Regions from separate parts of the Duganella sp. GW822-FHT06D06 genome, predicted to be linked through region 1. Evidence: predicted binding sites of a transcription regulator. Region 1 holds the regulator's gene; each other region holds the start of a gene.
What was found. Region 1 encodes sigma-54, which starts transcription at its own class of promoters, with help from an activator protein. Its sites were predicted from a motif close to TGGCANGNAANCTGCTTT; they were not measured.
Positions count from the first base shown of each region.

Region 1 (7,560 bases):
TTGCGGCGCGTTGTCCTTGTCGATGACCAGCGCGCGCACGCCTTCGATCACTTCGCCGTCCTCGAAGTTGTGGCGCACCAGCGTGCGCTCCATGCGCAGGCAATCGGCCACGTCCAATGCGGCGCCGCGCTGGACCAGCTCGTGCGTCACGCACATCATCAGCGGCGAGCGGGAGGCCATCACTTGCAGCGTCTTTTGCGCGAAGGCGCTGTCGTCGGTTGTCAGCGAGGCGACGATGGCGGGCACCGAAGCGGCGCCGAAGTGGCGATCGATGGCGGCGCGCTCGACGGCCAGCTTGCTGTCGCCGGCAGCATCCTTGAACGGCGCCGCGAAAGCCGCGATGGCCTCGGCCAAAACCGCGCCCGGAGTCGACTCAAGCAGCGCCGACAGCGCCGCCATTTCGCTGCCCGGCACAAAGTGATCGGCCAGCCCCGCGTGCAGCGCGTCGGCCGCACCGATGGTGACGCCGGTGACGCCCAAATAGCAGCCCAGCTTGCCCGGCGCGCGCGCCAGGAAATAGCTGCCGCCCACATCCGGGAACAGGCCGATGTTCACTTCCGGCATGGCCATCCTGGTCCGCTCGGTGACGATGCGCACGCGGCAGTCCGGACCGCCCTGCGCCACGCCCATGCCGCCGCCCATGACCACGCCGTCCATCAGCGCGACGTAGGGCTTGGGATAAAAATGGATCAGGTGGTTGAGCGCGTATTCCTCGGTGAAAAAATCTTCCACCAGCGCGCTGCCGCCCTGCGGCGTGGCGCGGCCGGCGTCGTAGAAGAAGCGGATGTCGCCGCCGGCGCAGAAGGCCTTTTCGCTGCTGCTGCGGATGACCACGGCGGCCACGCCGCTGTCGTCGCGCCACGCCATCAGCGCCTGCGTTATATCGCGCACCATCGCCAGCGACAAAGAATTCAAGGCCTTGGGCCGGTCCAGTGTGATGAAGCCGGTTCCGTTGCTGACGCTGGTGTGGACGTATTCGCTCATGAGGTGCTTGGGGTGGTGGAAAAAACCCTATTCTACTGCGAGTTGCGGGGCGCCAGATGCTCCAGCGGATTGGCCAGGTTGAGGTCGCCGCCGAGGCGCGGCTGGAAGTTGGCCTTGGCCGGCATCAGCTCCGCCCTGCCCTCGTGCCGCGCATAGATAATGGCGAACGACAGCTCGCTGGCGTTAGCCCGCTGCTGCGCGAAACCGGTGGCCTTTTCCATCGCCGACGGATCTTGCGCGGCGGCCAGCGTGTAGCGCATCAGCTGGTCCAGCTTGGCCGAGCGCAGGTCCAGGATGGACGCGCTCATCACCAGCGGCGCGGCCGCGAACACGTGGTAGTGCAAGGCCTTGGCCGCGCGCTCCATCTCCGCCGGCAGCGCACCGTCCGCCGCAACTTGACCCATCGCATGTTCGAACACCTTGCGGCCCCAGGCCAGGTAGCGCTCGTCGTGCGTGACGCCGCCCACCGCCGTCACCGCCAGGCCTTCCCAGTAGTAGTGGTTGTTGCGCGTGCCCCTGCGCGCGTCGGCATGCGCCATGGTGGCGTCGGCCAGCGTCTTGAACCAGGCTTCGATGGCTTGCTGCTGCGCCGGGCTGGCGGCCGGCTTGACGCGGGCGTAGCTCAACGCCATGCCGCCCAGGGTCCACTTGCGCACATACCAGGCCTGTTCGCTGGACAGCTTGCCCAGCAAGGCCTGTTGCCCGGCCCAGCTCTCCAGCCAGCCCAGCGCGCAGGCGGCGTCGCCCCGGCTGGCGTTTTTCGCCACCCCGGCCAGGAAGTCGTCGATCGGCTTGGTGTGGGCGATATTGCGCGCACGCAGCACCGGATCGATGACGGAATGGTGCGCATCCGAGTAATAGCTGTTGGCGTCGATGTCGATCACGGCCGGCGGCGGCGCGGTGCATGCCAGCGCGGCCGGCATCGCCAGAGTCAGCATCCATGCCGTAAATAGTTTAGCTCGTTTCATGCCACGCCCGTTGCAATGAGGAAAACGTTTACTCTAAACCATTTGGGCGCAAAAAAGGGCGCCTCTGCGCCCTTAGTTTGATGGTGCCGGGGCCGTTGTTATAGGGCGGCGGCAGCGGGTTCGTAGCTATCCGGGAGATGCTTGATCGCATCGTGGCCGTGCTCTTGGACCTTGGCTTTGTACTTCATGACCTGCCGATCCAGCTTGTCGATCAAGGTATCGATGGCGGCGTACAGGTCCTGGGACAGGCTTTCCACGTAGACGGTTTTGCCCGACATGCGCAGGTTGATTTCAGCCTTCTGGCGTTTCTCTTTCTCTTTGAGGTTATCTACAGTCAGGATGACAGCAATATCAATCACTTGATCAAAGTGGCGGGTGACGCGTTCCAGCTTGTTCTGCACGTATTCACGGATGGCCGAGGTCACTTCGAGATGATGTCCACTGATGGTGAGATTCATACACACTCCTAAAGATAATGTCGCTTCTTACGGTTAGTGCGGAGCCCATTAGCGCCGGGCGCGCAGGAACCAAGTAACTACAAAGATTTACGGAGACTGACTGGCGGGATCTTCAACGCTTCGCGATATTTGGCAACAGTGCGTCGCGCAATCACCATGCCTTGTTCTCCCAGCATGTCCGCAATCTTACTGTCGGATAAAGGATTTTTCGGGTCTTCTGCTCCTGTCAATTGCACAATGAGTGCGCGTATCGCCGTCGAACTTGCTTCTCCCCCCGCTTCAGTGGCGACATGGCTGCCAAAGAAATATTTCAACTCAAACATACCGTGCGGGGTCAGCATATATTTTTGAGTTGTTACACGAGAAATAGTGCTCTCGTGTAGACCCAGTGTATCAGCAATTTCGCGAAGCACAAGGGGGCGCATGGCAACCGCGCCATGGGAGAAAAAGTTCTTTTGTCGTTCTACTATCGCTTGTGCAACGCGCAAAATCGTGTCGAAACGCTGGCGCATATTCTTGATCAGCCACTTCGCTTCCTGCAGCTGCGCGCCCATCGCGCCCTCGCCTTTTCCCTGCTTGAGCAGGTTGGCGTACATGGCGTTCACCCGCAGGCGCGGCATGACGTCGTTGTTCAGGCTCACTTGCCAGCCGTTGCGCGCTTTTTTGACGATCACGTCCGGCACCACGTAGTCCGACACGTCCGACGCGAACGCCGAGCCCGGATGCGGATTGCACTGGCGGATGACGGTTTGTGCTTCGCGCAAATCTTCGTCGTCGCACAGCAGCGCCTTCTTCAATTTGTTGAAATCGCGCTGGGCAAACCAGGTCAAATGATTTTCAACGATGGCCAGCGCCATGCGCCGCGTGACCATCGGAATGCCCGGCAAGCGCTTGATCTGCAGCGCCAGGCATTCGGACGCGTTGCGCGCGCCCACGCCCATCGGGTCGAAGCTTTGCAGCATCGACAAGGCGGTCTGCAATTCGTCGAGCTCCAGTTCCAGCTCTTCCGGCAGGCGGGCCAGGATTTCTTCCAGCGATTCTTCGAGGTAGCCGTTTTCGTCCAGCGCGTCGATGATCAGCTCGACCAGCGCGCGGTCGCGCATCTCCAGCACCGTCACCCGCATCTGCTCCATCAGGTGCTCGCGCAAGGTGCAGTGGCTGGCCTCCAGTTGCGGCCGCGAGTCCTCGTCGTCGGGCGCCTTGCTGCGGCCGGCGTCGCTCCAGTCGACGTCGGCGTCGCTGCTGGTGCTTTCGGTGTCGGCGGCCGGGCCGTCGTAGTTGTCGGCGTCGGCGGCCGGCGCCTCTTGGGTGTTGGGCGGGCCTTCGGGCGGCGCGTCGCCGACCGGGGCTTGCTGGCTGATGGCGCCGTCCGACAGCAGCCGCAGCGAGCGGTCCAGCGGGTCGTCGAGGCGCTCCAGCAGCGGATTATCGGTCAGCAGCTGTTCCAGTTCCTGGTGCAGCTCCAGCGTCGACAACTGCAGCAGCCGGATCGACTGCTGCAACTGAGGTGTCAGCGCGAGGTGCTGCGACGTGCGCAGTTGCAAAGACTGTTTCATGGGTTTTACATACGGAAGTGTTCGCCCAGATACACGCGACGCACCGATTCGTTGGCGATGATGTCGTCTGGCCGGCCTGAAGCCAATACCGTGCCCTGGTTGATGATATATGCGCGGTCGCAGATGCCCAGCGTTTCGCGCACATTGTGATCGGTAATGAGGACGCCGATGCCGCGTTCCTTGAGGAAGCGCACGATGCGCTGGATCTCAATCACGGCAATCGGGTCGACCCCGGCGAATGGTTCGTCGAGCAGCACGAAGCGCGGATTGGTCGCCAGTGCGCGCGCGATCTCCACGCGGCGGCGCTCGCCGCCCGACAGCGACAGCGCCTGGTTCTCGCGCAGCTTTTCGATTTGCAAATCGGCCAGCAGGGTATTGAGCCGTTCATCAATGGCAGCCTTGGATAAAGGCTTGCCGTCCACTTTTTGAATTTCGAGGACGGCGCGGATATTTTCTTCCACCGTCAGCTTGCGGAACACCGACGCTTCCTGCGGCAGGTAGGACAAGCCGAGCGAGGCGCGGCGGTGGATCGGCAGCGACGAGATATCGGTGCCGCTGATATCGATGCTGCCGGCGTCCGACGGCACCAGGCCGACGATCATGTAGAACGAGGTGGTCTTGCCGGCGCCGTTGGGGCCGAGCAGGCCCACCACTTCGCCGCATTCGACTTGCAGGGACACGTCATGCACGACCTGGCGCTTGCCGTAGGTCTTTTGCAGGCCGCGCACGATCAGGGTGCTACCGCAGGATGGCTCCATGCTTACTTCTCCGTGGCCGGCGGCGTCGATGCGGCCGGTGCCGGCGCGGCCGGACGGATGGTCGGCTGGATCACCATGGTGCCACGGCCGGCGCCCGGCTTGCTGACGCCGGAGACGTTATTCTTGACGTCGAAATGTTCGGTGCGGCTGTCGTAGGAAATGAACTCGCTGTTGACTTCGCTGGTCATGCGCGCGCCTTCCAGCTGGCGCACCCGGGCTTTCGAGAACAGCTTGACCAGGTCGGTCTTGTCGCTGTACTCGATGCGCTCGGCTTCGCCCTCGATCCACTGGTCGCCGGCGCCGTCGCGCTTCTGGCGGAAGGTCGACAGCGTCCCCGGCGTGCTGGTCAGCACGACGAAGTTATAGCCTTCGGGATCGGTGGTCACCACCGCCTTCGGCGACTTCATCAGCAGCGTGCCGCGCGTCAGCACGACATTGCCGATCAGCGTCTTGATCTGCTTGACGTCGTCGATTTGCAGGTCGTCGTAATCGATCTTGGTCGGCTTGTTGGCATCCGCTTTTTCCGCGTGGACCGCGCCGGCCGCCATCAGCAGCATCGCCGCCGAGAGTATCAGTTTCTTCATCGTCATTCCATTCATCATCATTGTTTCCTCAATGGCCGGCGCGCGGCGGCATCGTCAGCTGTCCGCGTCCGCCCAACTGCACTTCGCGGGTGGCGTTATTGGCCTTCATGCCGACGCCGTTGGCGGTGGCGTTGCCCATTTCCAGCGCCACCGGGCTGGCGGTTTCCATCCGTTCTTCGTCCGGATACACGGTCAGGGTCGGCGTGGTCATGCGCATCGCCTGCGCCTGCGGCCCGGCCGGGCGCACCACGTCCACATTACCACTGAGCTTGACGCGCGTATTGCCCTGATCGACAAAAGCGGTGTCGGCGTGGATATTCATCGGCGGCTGCCTGCCGGCCAGGCTGTGCACATACGGCTTGTCGATGACGGAGGTATCGTCGACCGGCCGGTGGGTCAGCTTCTCGCCGGAGATAATGTAGGCCGGCTGGCCGGTCTTGTTCATGCGCACCATGCTGAAGCGGTCGATGATGTAGTCCGGCTCGTTGCGATGCTGGTCCACCTGCGCATCCTGGCCGGCCTGGTTGACCACCTGCACCAGCCAGAAGCTGCCGACGGCGACAAACACGCCGACCATCATGATGACGGTCAGCTGCCAGCGATGGGCTGTTTTTTTACGCATGGGCTATCCTCGTCAAACCAGGAATTGCGCCATCACGCGCTCGTACGTGCCCTGCGCGTGCAGCAGCAGCTCGCACACTTCGCGCACCGCGCCGCGGCCGCCGGCGGCCAGCGTGGCGTGGTGGGCACGCTCCAGCACTTCGGCGCGGCCGTTCGGCACGGCGACGGCGAAACCGACGCGCGTCAGAATCGGCAGGTCGACCACGTCGTCGCCGATGAAGCCGACCTGGTCGGCGGTGAGGCCGGTCTTTTCCAGCAGCGCCTTGAACGGCGTCAGCTTGTCGTGGCCGCCCTGGTGCAGGTGGACGATGCCGAGGTCGGCCGCGCGTTTGATCACCTGCGGCGAGGTGCGCGCGCTGATGATGGCGGTCTGCACGCCGGATTCCTGCAGCAGCTTGATGCCCAGGCCGTCGTGCACGTTGAAGGTCTTCAGCGCCTCGCCGTCGGCGCCGTAGTGCAGGCTGCCGTCGGTCAGCACGCCGTCGACGTCGAAGATCATCAGCTTGACGCGCGCGGCGCGTTCCACATAGGTCAAGTCCGTCATCAGATCACCTTGGCGCGGGTCAGGTCGTGGATGTGCAGCGCGCCGACCAGCTTGCCGTCGGCGTCGGTCACCAGCATCTGGTTGATGCGGAACTGTTCCATCACGGCCACGGCGTCGACCGCCAGTTTTTCCGGTGAAATGCTGCGCGGGTTGGCGTGCATCACGTCGCGGATCACGACCTTGGTGAAGTCCTGGACCTTCTCGATCATGCGGCGCAGGTCGCCGTCGGTGAACACGCCGATCGGCTGGTCGTCGGCGTCGACCACGGCGGTCATGCCCATGCCCTTCTGCGTGATCTCCAGCAGCGCGTCGGTCAGTTTGACGTCGGCGGTGACTTTCGGCACGGCGTCGCCGCTGCGCATGACGTCGCGCACATGGGTCAGCAGGCGGCGGCCCAGCGCGCCGCCCGGATGGGAGCGGGCGAAGTCTTCTTCCTTGAAGCCGCGCAGGTCCAGCAGTGCGACGGCGATGGCGTCGCCCAGCGCCAGCGTGACGGTGGTCGAGGTGGTCGGCGCCAGGTTCATCGGGCAGGCTTCCTTGGCCACGGCCACGTTCAGGTGCACGTCGGCGATCCCGGCCAGGCTGGAGCCCGGCTTGCCGGTCATGGCGATGACCTTGCTGCCCATGCGCTTGACCACCGGCAGGATGGTCATCAGCTCGGCGCTTTCGCCGGAGTAGGAAATGGCAATAAAGGCATCGTCGGCGGTCACCATGCCGAGGTCGCCGTGGGCCGCTTCGGCCGGGTGCACGAACAAGGCCGGGGTGCCGGTCGAGGCCAGGGTGGCGGCGATCTTGCGGCCGATATGGCCGGACTTGCCGATGCCGGACACGACCACGCGGCCCTTGCAGTTCAGCAGCAGTTCGATGGCCTGCACCACGCTGTCGTCGGCGTCCATGCGGGCGTTCAGGGCGGCGATCGCCTCTGCTTCGTTCTGCAGGGTGTCGCGGGCCAGCCGCAACGCATGCGCGGCCATATTTGCGTCAAAAGCTTTCAGCATTGTTTTTTCATGGGTTACACTCATGCCCAAGTATAGCCGAATTGAGAAAGCAAAAAACTTGCCAGTTACAACATAACGCCCGCGGCGTT
Region 1 is NZ_JBXALQ010000014.1:101,077-108,636, reverse strand. Features, by position in the region: gene AC1RMD_RS22975 (enoyl-CoA hydratase/isomerase family protein) at 1-984, opposite strand, end outside; gene AC1RMD_RS22970 (alginate lyase family protein) at 1,017-1,952, opposite strand; gene hpf (ribosome hibernation-promoting factor, HPF/YfiA family) at 2,051-2,410, opposite strand; gene AC1RMD_RS22960 (RNA polymerase factor sigma-54) at 2,488-3,966, opposite strand; gene lptB (LPS export ABC transporter ATP-binding protein) at 3,972-4,724, opposite strand; gene lptA (lipopolysaccharide transport periplasmic protein LptA) at 4,727-5,308, opposite strand; gene lptC (LPS export ABC transporter periplasmic protein LptC) at 5,337-5,930, opposite strand; gene AC1RMD_RS22940 (KdsC family phosphatase) at 5,943-6,473, opposite strand; gene AC1RMD_RS22935 (KpsF/GutQ family sugar-phosphate isomerase) at 6,473-7,471, opposite strand.

Region 2 (7,560 bases), on a different contig from region 1:
TGATCATCGGCCAGATCGAGCAGATGAAGATCGACCAGATGGCGGCGGGGTTGGCGGACTTGAACACCAGCAGCCCGATGGGCAGCCAGGCCAGCGGCGACACCGGCTTGAGCAGGCTGATAATCGGCCCGAACATGCTGCCGATGAACTGCACGCGGCCGATCAGGAAGCCCAGCGGAATCCCCACCAGCGCCGCCAGGCCGAAGCCCACCGCCACCCGCTGCAAGGACGCCAGGATATTCCAGCCTATGCCCTGGTCGTTCGGGCTGTTGCTGTAGAACGGATCGGAAAACAGCTTGATCGCCTCCTGCAAGGTCGCCAGCGGCGTCGGGAAGCTGGCGTTCTTGATGGTGATGATCTGCCAGACCAGCACCAGCAGCGCGGCGCCCAGCAACGGCGCGACGATCTTCATCGCGGTGGCCGACACCTGCTGGCGCGCGCGCGTGGTCGAATTGGCTGCCAGCGGACGACGTGGGCGGCGAACCGAGACCGGTGCCGCTGCCGCTACCGGCGCGGCGCTTTCGGGTTTAAGCATGGCGTTCATGGCATTCCCCTATCAGGCTTTGATTTTGAACGAGGCGGCGAACGCTTTCGGGTTCTTGCCGTCCCATACGGAACCATCCATCATCTTCGAGGTACGCAGCGGGCTTTTCGGCACCGGCGTCTTGGTCATCGCCGCGGCGTCCTTGTACAAGTCGATCTGGTTGACCGAGGTGGCCACGGCCAGATAATCCGGGTCTTCCTTCAGCAGGCCCCAGCGGCGGTGCTGCGTCATGAACCACATGCCGTCCGACAGGTAAGGGAAGTTGACCGCGCCGTCGTTGTAGAACTTCATGTAGTTCTGGTCGTCCCAGGTCTTGCCCAGGCCATTCTGGTAGCGGCCCATGATGCGCTGGTCGATCGCGTCCTTGCTGGTGTTGACGTAGGATTTGTCGGCGATGACCTCGGCCATCTTGTTCTTGTTGGCCAGCGAGGCGTCGATCCATTTGCCGGCGTCGAGGATGGCGGCCATCATCGCGCGGCAGGTGTTCGGATACTTCTTGGCGAATTCCAGCGTCGAGCCGAGCACCTTTTCCGGGTGGTCCCTCCAGATGTCCTGGGTGGTGGTGGCGGTGATGCCGACGCCGTCCATGATGGCGCGGTGGCCCCACGGTTCGCCCACGCAGAAGCCGTCCATATTCCCGACCCGCATATTGGCCACCATCTGCGGCGGCGGCACGGTGATGACCTTGGCGTCCTTCATCGGGTTGATGCCGTTGGCGGCCAGCCAGTAGTACAGCCACATCGCGTGGGTGCCGGTCGGGAAGGTCTGGGCGAAGGTGTATTCGCGCCGATCCGTCTGCATCAGCTTGGCCAGCGACGGGCCGTCGACGGCGCCCTTGTCGGCCAGCTTCTTCGACAGCGTGATGGCCTGGCCGTTGTTGTTGAGACCCATGAGCACCGCCATGTCCTTCTTCTGGCCGCCTATGCCCATCTGCACGCCGTAAAGCAGGCCATACAGCACATGGGCCGCGTCGAGATCGCCGTTGGCCAGCTTGTCGCGCACGCCGGCCCAGGAGGCCTCTTTGCTCAACACGAATTTGACGCCGTATTTCTTGTCGAAGCCCAGCACCGAGGCCATCACCACCGACGCGCAGTCGGTCAGCGGAATGAAGCCGATCTTGACTTCTTCCTTCTCCGGCTTGTCCGATCCCGCCGCCCACACCCCACCCGTTGCCAATCCCAACATGCTTCCCCCCGCTACCAGGCCTGCGCCATGAATGATTTGCCGACGCTTGGTGTTCACAGTTTCGGACGGCAGGTCGTTGCCCGCTTTTGGCTCTTCGTATTCCATCGCAAATCCCTCATGTAGTCAGCAAGACAAAACGGCAAAAAAAAAGTCTACCCAACATGAACGGATTCATGAGTGTAGACGTCGTTGTCTGGTGGACCTCACCGCCGTTGGCGAGGTACAGCAAGCGCATCGTTGCGCTTGCCTACAAGCTATGCAATGTCTGTGCCAGCAAGTTTACAGAGGGAGGATGTGGGGATACCGCGGATGACAGCGCCGTACGATGGCGCCGAAAACGCACTGCTATTGCGCAGTGCATCATTTTGGACGGGATTTAGCCGAGCAAGTCTTCCACATCCAGGATGCGCTGGGCGACTTCGGACAGCTTGAGGTTCTTGCTCATGGCCATGCTGCGCAGCTTTTGGAAGGCTTGCTCTTCAGTGAAATGTTGGCGTTCCATCAACAAGCCCTTGGCGCGTTCGATGATCTTGCGTTCCGCCAGTTTGCTCTTGGTGTCGGACAGTTCGTCCAGCAGCTTCTGCTCGCGCTTGAAGCGCGCCAGCGCCACCTGCAGCACCGGCTTGATGCGCTCGCTCTGCAGGCCGGCCACGATGTAGGCCGACACGCCGGCCGCCATGGCAGCCTCCATGCTCTCGGTGTCGTCGCTCTCGGTGAACATGACGATGGGACGGCGCTCGTCGCGGGTGGCGATGACGATGTGTTCCAGCACGTCGCGGGCGTCGGATTCGGCGTCGACGATGATCATGTCCGGTTGCAGTTGGGCTATGCGCTCGGGCAAATACATGTCCGGCGGCAACGAAGCGATGATGTCGTAGCCCGCTTCGAGCAGGCCGATGCGCAGCGCGCGGGCCCGCTCGGCCTGTGCGCGCAGCGATTCATCATCCTCGTCGCCGGCGTGGATGACGGTGTTGACGACCACAATGCGTAAATGCTTCATGGTCATGCGAGGAATTGGAGTTGGTTCATGAGACTTATGCAAGCAAGAATCAATCCATTCTACGGCACAAAGCCGATACCCTGCCAGCGATAGCGGTCCGCCGCCGACGGCTTAGCAACGGACCGCGTCGGAAATCAGGCGATTTCTTCCTCGTATTCGCTCAGGCGTTTGGCCACGCGTGGCGCCAGTTCATGGGCGGCGGTGACGGTCATTTCCAGATCGTGCAGCTTGCCGTCCTTCAGGCCGTAGACCCAGCCGTGCACCGTGACGTTCTGGCCGCGGTCCCAGGCGTCCTGCACGATGGTGGTCTGGCAGACGTTGGCCACCTGCTCCACCACGTTCAGCTCGCACAGGCGCTCCGAACGCTTCTTGCTCGGCAGGATGTCGCCGAGGTAGCGCTCATGCTTCTGGTGCACGTCCTGCACATGGCGCAGCCAGTTGTCGGCCAGGCCGATGCGGGTGCCTGTCATCGCCGCGTGCACGCCCTTGCAGCCGTAGTGGCCGACGATGATCACGTGCTTCACCTTCAACACATCTATCGCGAACTGCAACACCGACAGGCAGTTCAAGTCCGAGTGCACCACCACGTTGGCGATATTGCGATGGACGAAGACGTCGCCAGGCGCCAGGCCCAGCAGCTCGTTCGCCGGCACCCGGCTGTCCGAGCAGCCTATCCACAGGTATTCCGGCGAAGCTTGCTGCGCCAGGCGGTTGAAGAAGTCGGGATCGCGCTCGACTTCCGTTTCGGCCCAGCGGCGGTTGTTGTCCAGCAGTTCGCGCAACGGGGAATTGCTGTTGTCCAGATCACTCATGATGCTCCTCTCGTACATAAGAAGACCGCCGGTCCACCCAAAGAAGGTGGCGCGGCGGTCCGATATTACCAAGTCTGCATGACGTCGCAGTTACTCGAAACCTTTATTCAAAAAAGTCCTTCACCTTGTCGCGCCAGGTTTTGCTTTGCGGGCTGTGCTTGGCGCCGCCTTCGGTGGTCAGCTTCTCGAAATCGCGCAACATGTCCTTCTGTTTCTCGGTCAGCTTGACCGGGGTCTCGACCGCCACGTGGCAGAACAAGTCGCCCGCGAAGCCGGAGCGCACGCCCTTGATGCCCTTGCCCTTGAGGCGGAAGGTCTTGCCCGACTGGGTGCCTTCAGGGATCGTGAACGACACTTTACCAGACAATGTCGGTACCTCGATGTCGCCGCCCAAGGCCGCCTTGGCGAACGAGATCGGCATTTCGCAATGCAGGTCGTCGCCTTCGCGCTGGAACACGCTGTGCGGCTTGATGTGGATTTCCACATACAGGTCGCCCGACGGCCCGCCGTTGGTGCCCGGTTCGCCGTTGCCGGACGAGCGGATACGCATGCCGTTGTCGATGCCGACCGGGATCTTCACTTCCAGCGTCTTGTTGCGCTTGATGCGGCCCTGGCCGGCGCAGGCTGCGCACGGCTCGGGAATGATCTTGCCGGTGCCGTGGCATTTCGGGCAGGTCTGCTGAATGCTGAAGAAGCCCTGCTGCATGCGTACCTGGCCGTGGCCGGCGCAGGTCGTGCACGTGACCGGCGAGGTGCCGGGCTTGGCGCCCGAACCGTGGCAGGTGTCGCACTTGTCCCAGGACGGTACGCGGATGGTGGTGTCGAAGCCGTGCGCGGCCTGCTCCAGCGTGATCTCCAGGTTATAGCGCAAATCGGCGCCGCGATATACCTGCGGACCCTGGCTGCGGCCGCGGCCACCGCCGAAGATGTCGCCGAAGATGTCGCCGAAGGCATCGCCGAAACCGCCGGCACCGCCGCCGAAGCCACCGCCGCCACCCATGTTCGGATCGACGCCGGCGTGACCGTAACGGTCGTACGCTTCGCGCTTCTCCGGATTGGTCAGCATCTCGTAGGCTTCTTTAACTTCCTTGAATTTTTCTTCCGACTCTTTGCTGTCCGGATTGCGGTCCGGATGGTATTTCATCGCCAGTTTGCGATACGACTTCTTGATCTCGTCTTCCGACGCGTTTTTGGCGACACCAAGTGTCTCGTAGAAATCTCGCTTTGCCATATTGTCGGCACCTTGCTGTATTGAATACTGATGTACTGTTTATGCTAAAAAGCCGAGCCGGCGCCGTTTCCACGGCCGCACGACTCGGCGCTCGTCCTCCCCGCTGGCGCGGGGATGGCGATATTACTTGCTGTCTTTGACTTCTTTGAAGTCGGCGTCGACCACGTCGTCCTGCGGCTTGGCCTGCTCGGCGCCAGCGCCAGCCTGCGCGCCCTCGGCACCGCCGCCGGCGGCAGCTTGCTGCGCCTGCATGTCGGCGTACATCTTCTCGCCCAGCTTCTGCGAAGCGGTCGACAGCGATGCCACTTTGGCGTCGATCTCGGCCTTGTCGCCGGCCTTGATCGAACCTTCCAGGTCGGTGATCGCGGCTTCGATCTTTTCCTTCTCGCCCGCTTCCAGCTTGTCGCCGTATTCGGTCAGCGATTTGCGGGTCGAGTGCACCAGCGCGTCGGCCTGGTTGCGCGATTCGGCCAGTTCTTTCACTTTCTTGTCTTCTTCGGCGTTGACTTCGGCATCCTTCACCATCTTCTGGATCTCAGCTTCGGTCAGGCCGGAGTTGGCCTTGATCGTGATCTTGTTTTCCTTGCCGGTGGCCTTGTCCTTGGCGCCGACGTGCAGAATGCCGTTGGCGTCGATGTCGAAGGTCACTTCGATCTGTGGCGTGCCGCGCGATGCCGGCGGGATGCCTTCCAGGTTGAATTCGCCCAGGCCCTTGTTGCCGGCCGCGATTTCACGCTCGCCCTGGTAGACCTTGATGGTCACGGCAGGCTGGTTGTCGTCGGCGGTCGAGAACACTTGCGAGAACTTGGTAGGAATCGTGGTGTTCTTGTGGATCATCTTGGTCATCACGCCGCCCAGGGTTTCGATACCCAGCGACAGAGGCGTCACGTCCAGCAGCAGCAAGTCCTTGCGCTCGCCCGACAGCACCGAGCCCTGGATCGCGGCGCCAACGGCGACGGCTTCATCCGGGTTGACGTCCTTGCGCGGGTCTTTGCCGAAGAACTCTTTAACTTTTTCCTGCACCTTAGGCATGCGGGTCATGCCGCCGACCAGGATGATGTCGTCGATGTCCGAAACCTTGACGCCGGCATCCTTGATGGCGATGCGGCATGGTTCCATGGTCGCGTTGATCAGTTCCTCGACCAGCGATTCCAGCTTGGCGCGGGTCATCTTCAAGGTCAGGTGGACCGGCGCGCCGTTCGCCATGGCGATGTACGGCTCGTTGATTTCGGTCTGCTGCGACGACGACAGTTCGATCTTCGCGCGCTCGGCCGAAGCCTTGATGCGTTGCAGGGCGATCGGATCTTTCTTCAGGTCCAGGCCGTTGATCTTCTTGAACTCTTCGATGATGTAATCGATGATGCGCTGGTCGAAGTCTTCGCCGCCCAGGAAGGTGTCGCCGTTGGTCGACAGCACTTCGAACTGTTTTTCGCCATCGACGTCGGCGATCTCGATGATCGACACGTCGAAGGTACCGCCGCCCAAGTCATACACGGCGATCTTGCGGTCGCCCTTTTCGGTCTTGTCCAGGCCGAAAGCCAGTGCGGCCGCGGTTGGCTCGTTGATGATGCGCTTGACGTCCAGGCCGGCGATACGGCCGGCATCCTTGGTGGCCTGGCGCTGCGAGTCGTTGAAGTACGCAGGCACGGTAATGACGGCTTCGGTGACTTCTTCACCGAGGTAGTCTTCCGCCGTTTTCTTCATCTTGCGCAGCACTTCAGCCGAGATTTGCGGCGGCGCCAGTTTCTTGTCGCGCACGCCGATCCATGCGTCGCCGTTGTCGGCTTTCATGATCGAGTAAGGCATCAGGCCGATGTCCTTCTGCACTTCTTTTTCGTCGAACTTGCGTCCGATCAGGCGTTTGACGGCGAACAGCGTGTTCTTCGGATTGGTGACGGCCTGGCGTTTCGCCGGCGCGCCAACGAGGATTTCACCATCTTCTTGGTAAGCAATGATCGATGGCGTCGTGCGCGCGCCTTCGGCGTTTTCGATTACCTTTGGCTGACCATTTTCCATGATGGAAACGCAGGAATTCGTGGTTCCCAGATCGATACCGATAATTCTACCCATGATTTTTCTTCCTTATTTGCTAAAGTTCAGATGGTACTAATATGTGGAAAAGCTGTATGTTTTCAAGTGCTTAGTTCGGCGAAATTTGCTTTTGTTTATCGCGGCACTGCCGCGACTCACTACTTTGCTTGCGCCGCGGTCACGATGGCGGGACGCAGCAGGCGGTCCGCGATCATATAGCCTTTTTGCAGTACGGAAACTACCGTATTGGCTTCCTGGTCCGCAGGCACCACGGCGACCGCCTGGTGCTTGTTCGGATCCAGCTTCTCGCCCTGGGCCGGCAGAATCTCCAGCAGGCGGTTTTTCTCGAAAGCCGACGACAGCTGCTTGAGCGTCATTTCCACGCCTTCCTTCAGCGATTCGATCGACGGCGTTTCGACTTTCAGGGCCATTTCCAGGCTGTCCTTGACCGGCACCATGGCCTCGGCAAAGCTTTCAACGGCGAACTTGTGGGCCTTGGCCACGTCTTCCTGGGCGCGGCGACGGATGTTTTCACCGTCAGCCTTGGCGCGCATGAAAGCGTCGTGCATCTCGGCCAGTTTCGCTTCGGTAGCCGACAGCTGTTCCTCCAGCGTAGGCTGGTCAGGATTCGATGGCGGGGCCGACGCAGCGGCTGCTGCCGCCTCTGGATTAGGTACGGCTTGGTTTTCCTGATCTTGCATCTATAGACTCCTACTATCGTATTTGTTTGACATTACTTTTCTTACTGCACTGGCTG
Region 2 is NZ_JBXALQ010000007.1:218,467-226,026, reverse strand. Features, by position in the region: gene ntrB (nitrate ABC transporter permease) at 1-544, opposite strand, end outside; gene AC1RMD_RS15520 (CmpA/NrtA family ABC transporter substrate-binding protein) at 557-1,834, opposite strand; gene AC1RMD_RS15515 (ANTAR domain-containing response regulator) at 2,106-2,729, opposite strand; gene can (carbonate dehydratase) at 2,864-3,541, opposite strand; gene dnaJ (molecular chaperone DnaJ) at 3,645-4,772, opposite strand; gene dnaK (molecular chaperone DnaK) at 4,896-6,842, opposite strand; gene grpE (nucleotide exchange factor GrpE) at 6,962-7,504, opposite strand.
Region 2: AC1RMD_RS15520 (CmpA/NrtA family ABC transporter substrate-binding protein) is a predicted target of sigma-54. The motif match lies at 1,985-2,002, and genes of this name have one in related genera.

Region 3 (7,560 bases), on a different contig from region 1:
GCCTGGGCCGCGCTGGTGGGCGAGCTGGAAGCGCTGATGGCGCAAGGCGCGCCGCCGGACGACGTGCGCGCCGGCGAGCTGGCGGAGCGCTGGATGCGGACCCTGCAACAAGATACCGACGCCCATCCCGGACTCGCGCTGCGCATCACCGACATGCTGGACCAGGAGGTCACGGTGCAGCGGCAAACCCGCATCACGCCGGCGATGAAGGAATATGTGTCGACGGCGCTGGGCGCGCGCAAGCTGGGCATCTACGCGCGCTATCTGGATCCCGATGAAATGCGCGCCATGCGCGAACACAGCGGCAAGAACCAGTACCAGTGGATGACGCTGATCGCCGCCGCGCATCAACATCTGGCAGACGGCATCGCACACGACGCGCCGTCGGCGCAGGCGCTGGCGCGCCAATGGATGACGCTCTACCTGGCGCAGGTCGGCGGCGACCCCGCCACGCTGGTCAAGATCCGCGCCGCGCACCGGCAGGAACCCGCGCTGCTGAGCGGGACCTGGATCACCCCCGCCATGCTGGACTACATCAGGACCGCCCACGCCACGCTGGCTTGATCAAGCGTAAGGCCGTGGCCCATATTGCGACCTAAGATCGCGGAGGTACCCCCACGTCCAGGAGACCTCCATGATACGATTCGGCAAAAATTCTGCCGGCCGGCGCCGTCGCCCGCCGCGCCTGGCCCTGATGCTGCTGACGCTGACGCTGGGCGCCTGCAACACCGCGCGCGACACCGACAGCCTGATGGCCCAGGCGCGGCAGTATCGCGTCAAGGGCGAAACCAGGGCGGCCATCATCGAGCTGAAAAACGCGCTGCAAAAAGCGCCCGACAACGGGACCGCCCGCCTGCTGCTGGGCGAGGTCTATATCGAAGCGGGCGATATCGCATCGGCCGAGAAAGAAGTGCGCAAGGCCCAGGCGCTGGGCATCGCCGCGGCGGAAGTCATGCCGCGCCTGGGCAAGGTCATGCTGATGCAGGGGCAATTCAAGAAACTGCTCGACGACGTCAAGCCCGACCCGTCCAGCCCCCACCAGACGGAGCTGCTCATATTGCGTGCCAACGCCCACCTGGGCCTGGGCGACACGGCGCAGGCCCGGCGGCTGTTCGACGATCTGCTGGCGAAAAACCCGGACCTGGCCGAGGCGATGTTGGGCCAGGCCAGGATCGCCGCCCTGTCGCAACGCCTGGACCTTGCCTCGCAACACATCGAACACGCGCTGGCCAAGCATCCCGGCAATATCGAGTGCCTGCGCTTCAAGGGCGACCTGTTGCGCCAGCAAGGAAAAACCGCGGCGGCCCTGCAGGCATACCAGCAGATCCTGACCCTCCAGCCCAACAACGCCCAAGCCCATATCGATAGCGCCGCCCTGCTGATCCAGGACAAGAAGCTGGCCGAAGCCCGATCCGAAATCGACGCCGCCCGCAAGATCTCGTCCAACAGCCTGCAAGTGATCTACACCCAGGCCTTGCTCGAGTTTCAGGAGGCGAAATATCCGGCGGCGCGCGATGCCTTGCAGCTGATCTTGAGGGTGATGCCGGATCACATGCCCAGCCTGCTCCTGATGGGTTCCGTGCAAATGGCGCTGGGCTCGTATCTGGAGGCCGAGCTGTCCTTGCGCAAATTTCTCGACGCCAACCCACGCCATGTCTACGCCAGCAAGCGCCTGGCCGGTCTCCTTCTGAAGAGCGGCAAGACCGACGACGCCATCGCCGCGCTGGCTCCGGTGCTGGAGGCGAATCAGACGGATGTGGAGTTGCTGGCCCTGGCGGGACAGGCGCAGATGCAGGGCCGGCACTTCGCCAAGGCGGCCGAGTATTTCCAGGCCGCCAGCGACCTGGCGCCGCACACGGCCAGCTTGCATACCTCGCTGGGATTGAGCCGGCTGGGCGCCGGCGAATCGGCAAGCGCGGTGGCCGAACTGGAACAGGCGACCGCCCTGGATGACAAGAGCGGCAAGGCCGGCATCCTGCTGGCGATGACCCACTTGCGCAACAAGGAATACGACAAGGCGCTGCTGGCGGTGGCGGCCATGGAAAAGCGCGACGGCAAGAATCCGCTGCTGCAGAACCTGAAAGGCGGCATCCTGCTGTCCAGGCACGACCTGGCCGGCGCGCGCGCCGGCTTCGAGCAGGCCTTGGCGCTCGATCCATCCTACCTGTCGGCCCTCGACAACCTGGCGCAAATGGACCTGATGGAGAAAAAACCGGAACGTGCGCGCCTGCGCTACGAAGCGGCGCTCGCCAAGGACCAGAAAAACGTCGGCCTGACGACGGGCCTGGCCAAGCTGGCCCTGGCACAAAACAACACTGCGGAAGCGGTGCGCTGGCTGGAACGCGCCAGCGCCGACCATCCCGAGGCCTTGACCCCGGCATTGCAATTGGCGGCGCTTTACCAGCGCACCGGCGCCAAGCAGAAATCGCTGAAGCTGGCGCAAGCCGCACAGGCCAGCCATCCCAGCGATCCCGAGGCGCTGGCGCTGTTGGCGCAGATCCAGACTGCGAACGGCAACCACGAAGCGGGGCTGGAAAACTATACCAAGCTGGCCGCATTGCAACCGGCGTCAGCCGCGGTGCAGCTGCGCATCGCCTATGCCAAGGTCGCGCTCAAGGACAATGACGGCGCCCTCGATTCGGTCAAGAAAGCCTTGCGCTTGAAAGAAGACTGGTTCGAAGCCCAGGTCCTGGCGGCGACCTTGCTGGTGGACGGCAAGAACTACGCGGAAGCGCTGGCGATCGCGCAAACCGTACAGCGCCAGCGGCCCGAGCTGCCAGCGGGGCTGACGCTGGAGGGCGACATCTGGATGGCCCAGCGCAAACCGCAAGACGCGCTGCGCTGCTACGAGCGGGCATACAAGATGAGCCAACTGCCGCCGCTGGCGATCAAGATCCACCAGGCGCTGCTGTTGGCGGGCAAAACCAGGGAAGCGAGCCTGCATGCCGCCCAGTGGTTGCAGCAATTCCCAACCGAGCCCAGCTTCCGCTTCTACCAGGCCAGCGCCGACCTGGCGGCCGGGCGCTACAAGCCGGCGATCAGCTCGTTCGAGGCCATCGTCCGGCAAGATCCGAAAAATGCCGTGGCGCTCAACAACCTGGCCTGGGCCTACCAGCAGGAGAAGGACCAGCGCGCCCTGGCGACCGCCGAACGGGCCTACCAGCTGGCCGGCGCCAATCCCGCCATCCTCGACACCCTGGGCTGGATCCTGCTGGAGAAAGGCGAAACGGGCCGCGCCCTGACCTTGCTCAAACAAGCCAGGACCCTGACGCCCGACGTGCCCGACATCGGCTACCACCTCGGCATGGCGCTGATGAAGTCCGGCGACAGGCGCGCCGCGCGGCTCCAGTTCGAACAACTGCTGGCCGCCAACAAAGACTTCCCGCAACGCGCCGAGGTGAAGGCGATGCTGGAGTCCTGGTAGGCGCGGAGCGGGTCGCAGGACTGTCGATATTCTTTACATGCCATCCCACCACGCCGAATACGTTGAAAAAATATACTTTAAAAACAAATACTTGGCATCTCCTTCAAGCATGGCTTGGCATTTGCTTAGTAGTGGGTAGCCGACTGGCTCCAAGCGGTCGGCAAGGTATTGAAACCCCAACCTAGCGTAGCGATACTCCAATCATCAAGGAAGGAAACAAAATGAAAAAATCACGCATACTAGGCGCTCTGCTGGGAGCGCTATTTGCCGCCGGCGCAGCTCAGGCGACCACGCTGAACACCACCAGCGCCGCCAATGTGCTGTTTGCAGGCAATCCGGGGGAACCGGCCGCCCCTTCGGCGGCGGGCGGCGACGGCATCCTCCAGAACTTCTCGGGCATAGACTGGCACCAAAACGGCGCCGGACTGATTCAGGACTTTACCCTCACCCCCGCCAACAACACCGGCGATTTCGTCGATTTCACGCTGACGTATCAAGCCTTCGCCGCCGTCATCAACACCACCTCGCCCACGCCGGACCTGCGTGTAGCCCCACCCGGCCCCGCCGTCGGCACCTATGAGCTGACGACGGTCGCCACCCTGCACGAACGGGCAACTTGCCTCAACGTCGGTTGCACTGCGGTGGCGATCACCTTTACCCCCGCCACCAGCAGCACCTGGTCGATCTATTTCGATAGTGCGCCCAATGCCAATCAAGCGGCCGGCACCGGCTTTACCGACGGCGCGGTGATGCTTTCCGGCACCTGGGATACGGAACTGTCGACCTTCCTGGCAACCGGCACCTCCGGCACGCCCGGCGCCACCGGCGTTGGCTCGGCGACGTTGATCGGCACGGTCCTGTTCACCAACGCGGCCTACGTCTCGCCGGCCCTGGCCGGTACGCGCTTCGACACCACGCTCAACTTCCCCGGCCCCGCCGCGCCTGACTTCACGCGCCCGCTGCTGGTCAACGGCATCGCCACCGGTCCCAACACGGACTCGCAATTCGTGCTGAATATCGATGGCGCCCAGCAGTTCACGGCCGTACCTGAACCAGCCACCCTGGCGCTGGTTGCGGCAGGCATCTTCGGGATGGGTTCACTCGGCCGTCGCCGCGAGCAGAAGAAATAGTCCGTCGTCAGGACTGGCAATCGGTACCGGCCGGCGCTTCAGGGCGCCGGCCTTTTTTTCAGCGCCCGGTTTTACTTCAAGCGGCGCGCCGGGCTGCCGCCCCACACTTCGCCGCTGCCGATGCGCGTGCCCTTGGCCACCAGCGAATTGGCCGCCACGATCGCGTTATCGCCTATCGTCACGCCGGACAACACCACCGCATGGGCGCCTATCGTCACATGGTCGCCTATCGTGATGAAATAATGGCCCAAGGTATCACCCTCGATCACATGCGGCACCAGCAAGGCGGTTTCGCCGACCACGCTGTTGGCGCCGATCGTCACAAACGACGGATCGTAAATAATGCCCGAGCTGTAGGTATTGGCGCCCAGGCGGGCACCCAGCGCAAGATAGATCAGCCGCATGATGGGAATCGGAATAATTCCACCGCGTATCAAGGAATTGAACAGTATCAGGTAGAACAAGACATACACCTGATAGATGAACTCCTGCCTGGAACCGAATTCGATATTCCCGTCACGCAGGGGCAGCACCCACATGAATAGCCGGAATACCAGCAGGCCATACAGGTAGACCAGCAGCAGCGCCGCCGCGCTGACGGCCACGCCCCTGAAATCGCCCAGGCCGGGAATGGCGCCCACGCCGCAGTAAGCGCTCAGCACCGCCAGCAGCAAGACCAGCGCCAGCATGGATAAGAAAACGACAATGGACGACAGTCGGATTTTTCGCATGAAAACACTCCCCATAGGAACATCGATTATAGGGAAAGCGAGGTTTTGTAGTCGCGGAAACGAAAAAGCCGCTGATACCTGACGGTATCAACGGCTTTCAAATTTGGTTGCGGGGACAGGATTTGAACCTGTGACCTTCGGGTTATGAGCCCGACGAGCTGCCAGACTGCTCCACCCCGCGTCTGTATGTAGTTATTATAGGGCAGATCATTGGTTTAGGCAATATTAATCCTCAAATCGGCTGCGATAGTCCGGATATATACAGTTACCTATAGACATAGGCCATGCCGCACAGGCTTCAATCGGTGTAAAGTAGCCAAAGTGAGCCTACTTACCGACTGAGCTATCCCCTATGAAATTCTGTTCCGAATGCGCCTCCCCCGTCAGCCTGGCCGTCCCGGCCGGCGACAACCGTCCTCGCTATGTCTGCGGCAGCTGCGCCACCATCCATTACCAGAACCCGAAAATGGTGCTGGGCTCCATCCCCGTGTGGGAAGGCGACGGCGAACTGAAGGTATTGCTGTGCAAACGCGCGATCGAGCCGCGCCACGGCTTTTGGACGCTGCCGGCCGGCTTCATGGAAAACAATGAAACCACCGCCGAAGGCGCCATCCGCGAAACCCAGGAAGAAGCCGGCGCCAATATTGCGCTGGGTCAGCTGTTCTCGCTGCTGAACGTGGCGCGCGTGCACCAGGTGCACCTGTTCTATCTGGCCACGCTGCTCGACCTGGAGTTCGCCCCCGGCGAGGAAAGCCTGGAAGTGCAGCTGTTCAGCGAAGCGGAGATCCCGTGGGACGACTTGGCCTTCCCCACCATCCGCACCACGCTGGAACTGTTCTTCGCCGACCGCGCCAGAATGCGCGAGGGCGGCGACTACGGCTTCCACACCCAGGACATCACCCGCAACATGCGTTCCGACCTCTGATTACGTGACGCTGTCCCTATGATCCCATGGCTGGAAACCGATAGCCCCTTCCCCGACGTCGCCCAGGCGCTGACCACCGATGCGCCCGGCCTGCTGGCGGCCGGCGCCGACCTGTCGCCGCAGCGGCTGCTGATGGCCTACCGCAACGGCATCTTCCCCTGGTTTTCCGAAGGCCAGCCCATCCTGTGGTGGAGCACCGATCCGCGCATGGTGCTGATGACCGAGCAGTTCCGCATCTCGGACAGCCTGAAGAAAACCCTGCGCAAGGTCGAGCGCGAGATGGCCGCCGGCGGCCGCTGGCAGGTGCGTTTCGACAGCGCCTTCGAGCAGGTGATGCGGGCCTGCGCCGCGCCGCGCCGGGACGGCCCCGGCACCTGGATTTCGGAAGACATCATCGCCGGCTACAGCGGCCTGCACCGGCTGGGCTACGCCCACTCGTCCGAATTGTGGCTGGACGGCCAATTGGTCGGCGGCGCCTACGGCGTGTCGATCGGCCGCATGTTCTATGGCGAATCGATGTTCGCCCGCGTCACCGACGGTTCCAAGATCGCGCTGGCCTATCTGGTGCGCTTCCTGCGCCAGCACGGGGTAAAGATGATCGATTGCCAACAGGAGACCGGCCACCTGGCCTCGCTGGGCGCGGCGCCGATTCCCCGCGCGCAATTCCTGGCGCATCTGCGCAACAATATTGAATTGCCTCAGATCACCTTGTGGGAACCCATTGCACCGCTGGCTGCGGACAGTTAAGCTAAAGGTGACAAGCGCCTTGCGAGACTTGGCGCTATCATAGGTCTACCCCACCTGCCCTCGATAGGACGTGCATGACGCACCTGAACGATCTGCCTTTCGCGACGCTGCAGTTTTACACCACGGCGCCCTACCCTTGCAGCTATCTGGACGCGCGCCAGGCGCGCTCGCAGGTGGCGACTCCTTCGCACCTGATCAACGCCGACGTCTATTCCGAGCTGGTGAAAAACGGCTTCCGCCGCAGCGGCATCTTCACCTACCGCCCGTATTGCGACGGCTGCCAGGCCTGCATCCCGGTGCGGGTGGTGGCCGACCAGTTCGGCCCCAACCGCGGCCAGCGGCGCGCCTGGGCCAGGCACGGCGACCTGACGGCGGGCGTCGCCACGCTGTCGTTCTCGGACGAGCACTACGACCTCTACCTGCGCTACCAGAGCAAGCGCCACGCCGGCGGCGGCATGGACCAGGACAGCCGCGACCAGTACGCGCAATTCCTGCTGCAAAGCCGGGTCAACACGCGGCTGGTGGAGTTTCGCGAGCCCGACGGCACGCTGCGCATGGTCAGCATCATCGACGTGCTGTCGGACGGCCTGTCGTCGGTCTACA
Region 3 is NZ_JBXALQ010000012.1:122,735-130,294, reverse strand. Features, by position in the region: gene AC1RMD_RS21285 (MerR family transcriptional regulator) at 1-564, shown strand, start outside; gene prsT (XrtA/PEP-CTERM system TPR-repeat protein PrsT) at 635-3,424, shown strand; gene pepA (flocculation-associated PEP-CTERM protein PepA) at 3,646-4,554, shown strand; gene AC1RMD_RS21270 (acyltransferase) at 4,626-5,285, opposite strand; tRNA gene AC1RMD_RS21265 (tRNA-Met) at 5,390-5,466, opposite strand; gene AC1RMD_RS21260 (NUDIX hydrolase) at 5,638-6,210, shown strand; gene aat (leucyl/phenylalanyl-tRNA--protein transferase) at 6,229-6,957, shown strand; gene AC1RMD_RS21250 (arginyltransferase) at 7,032-7,560, shown strand, end outside.
Region 3: pepA (flocculation-associated PEP-CTERM protein PepA) is a predicted target of sigma-54. The motif match lies at 3,535-3,552, and genes of this name have one in related genera.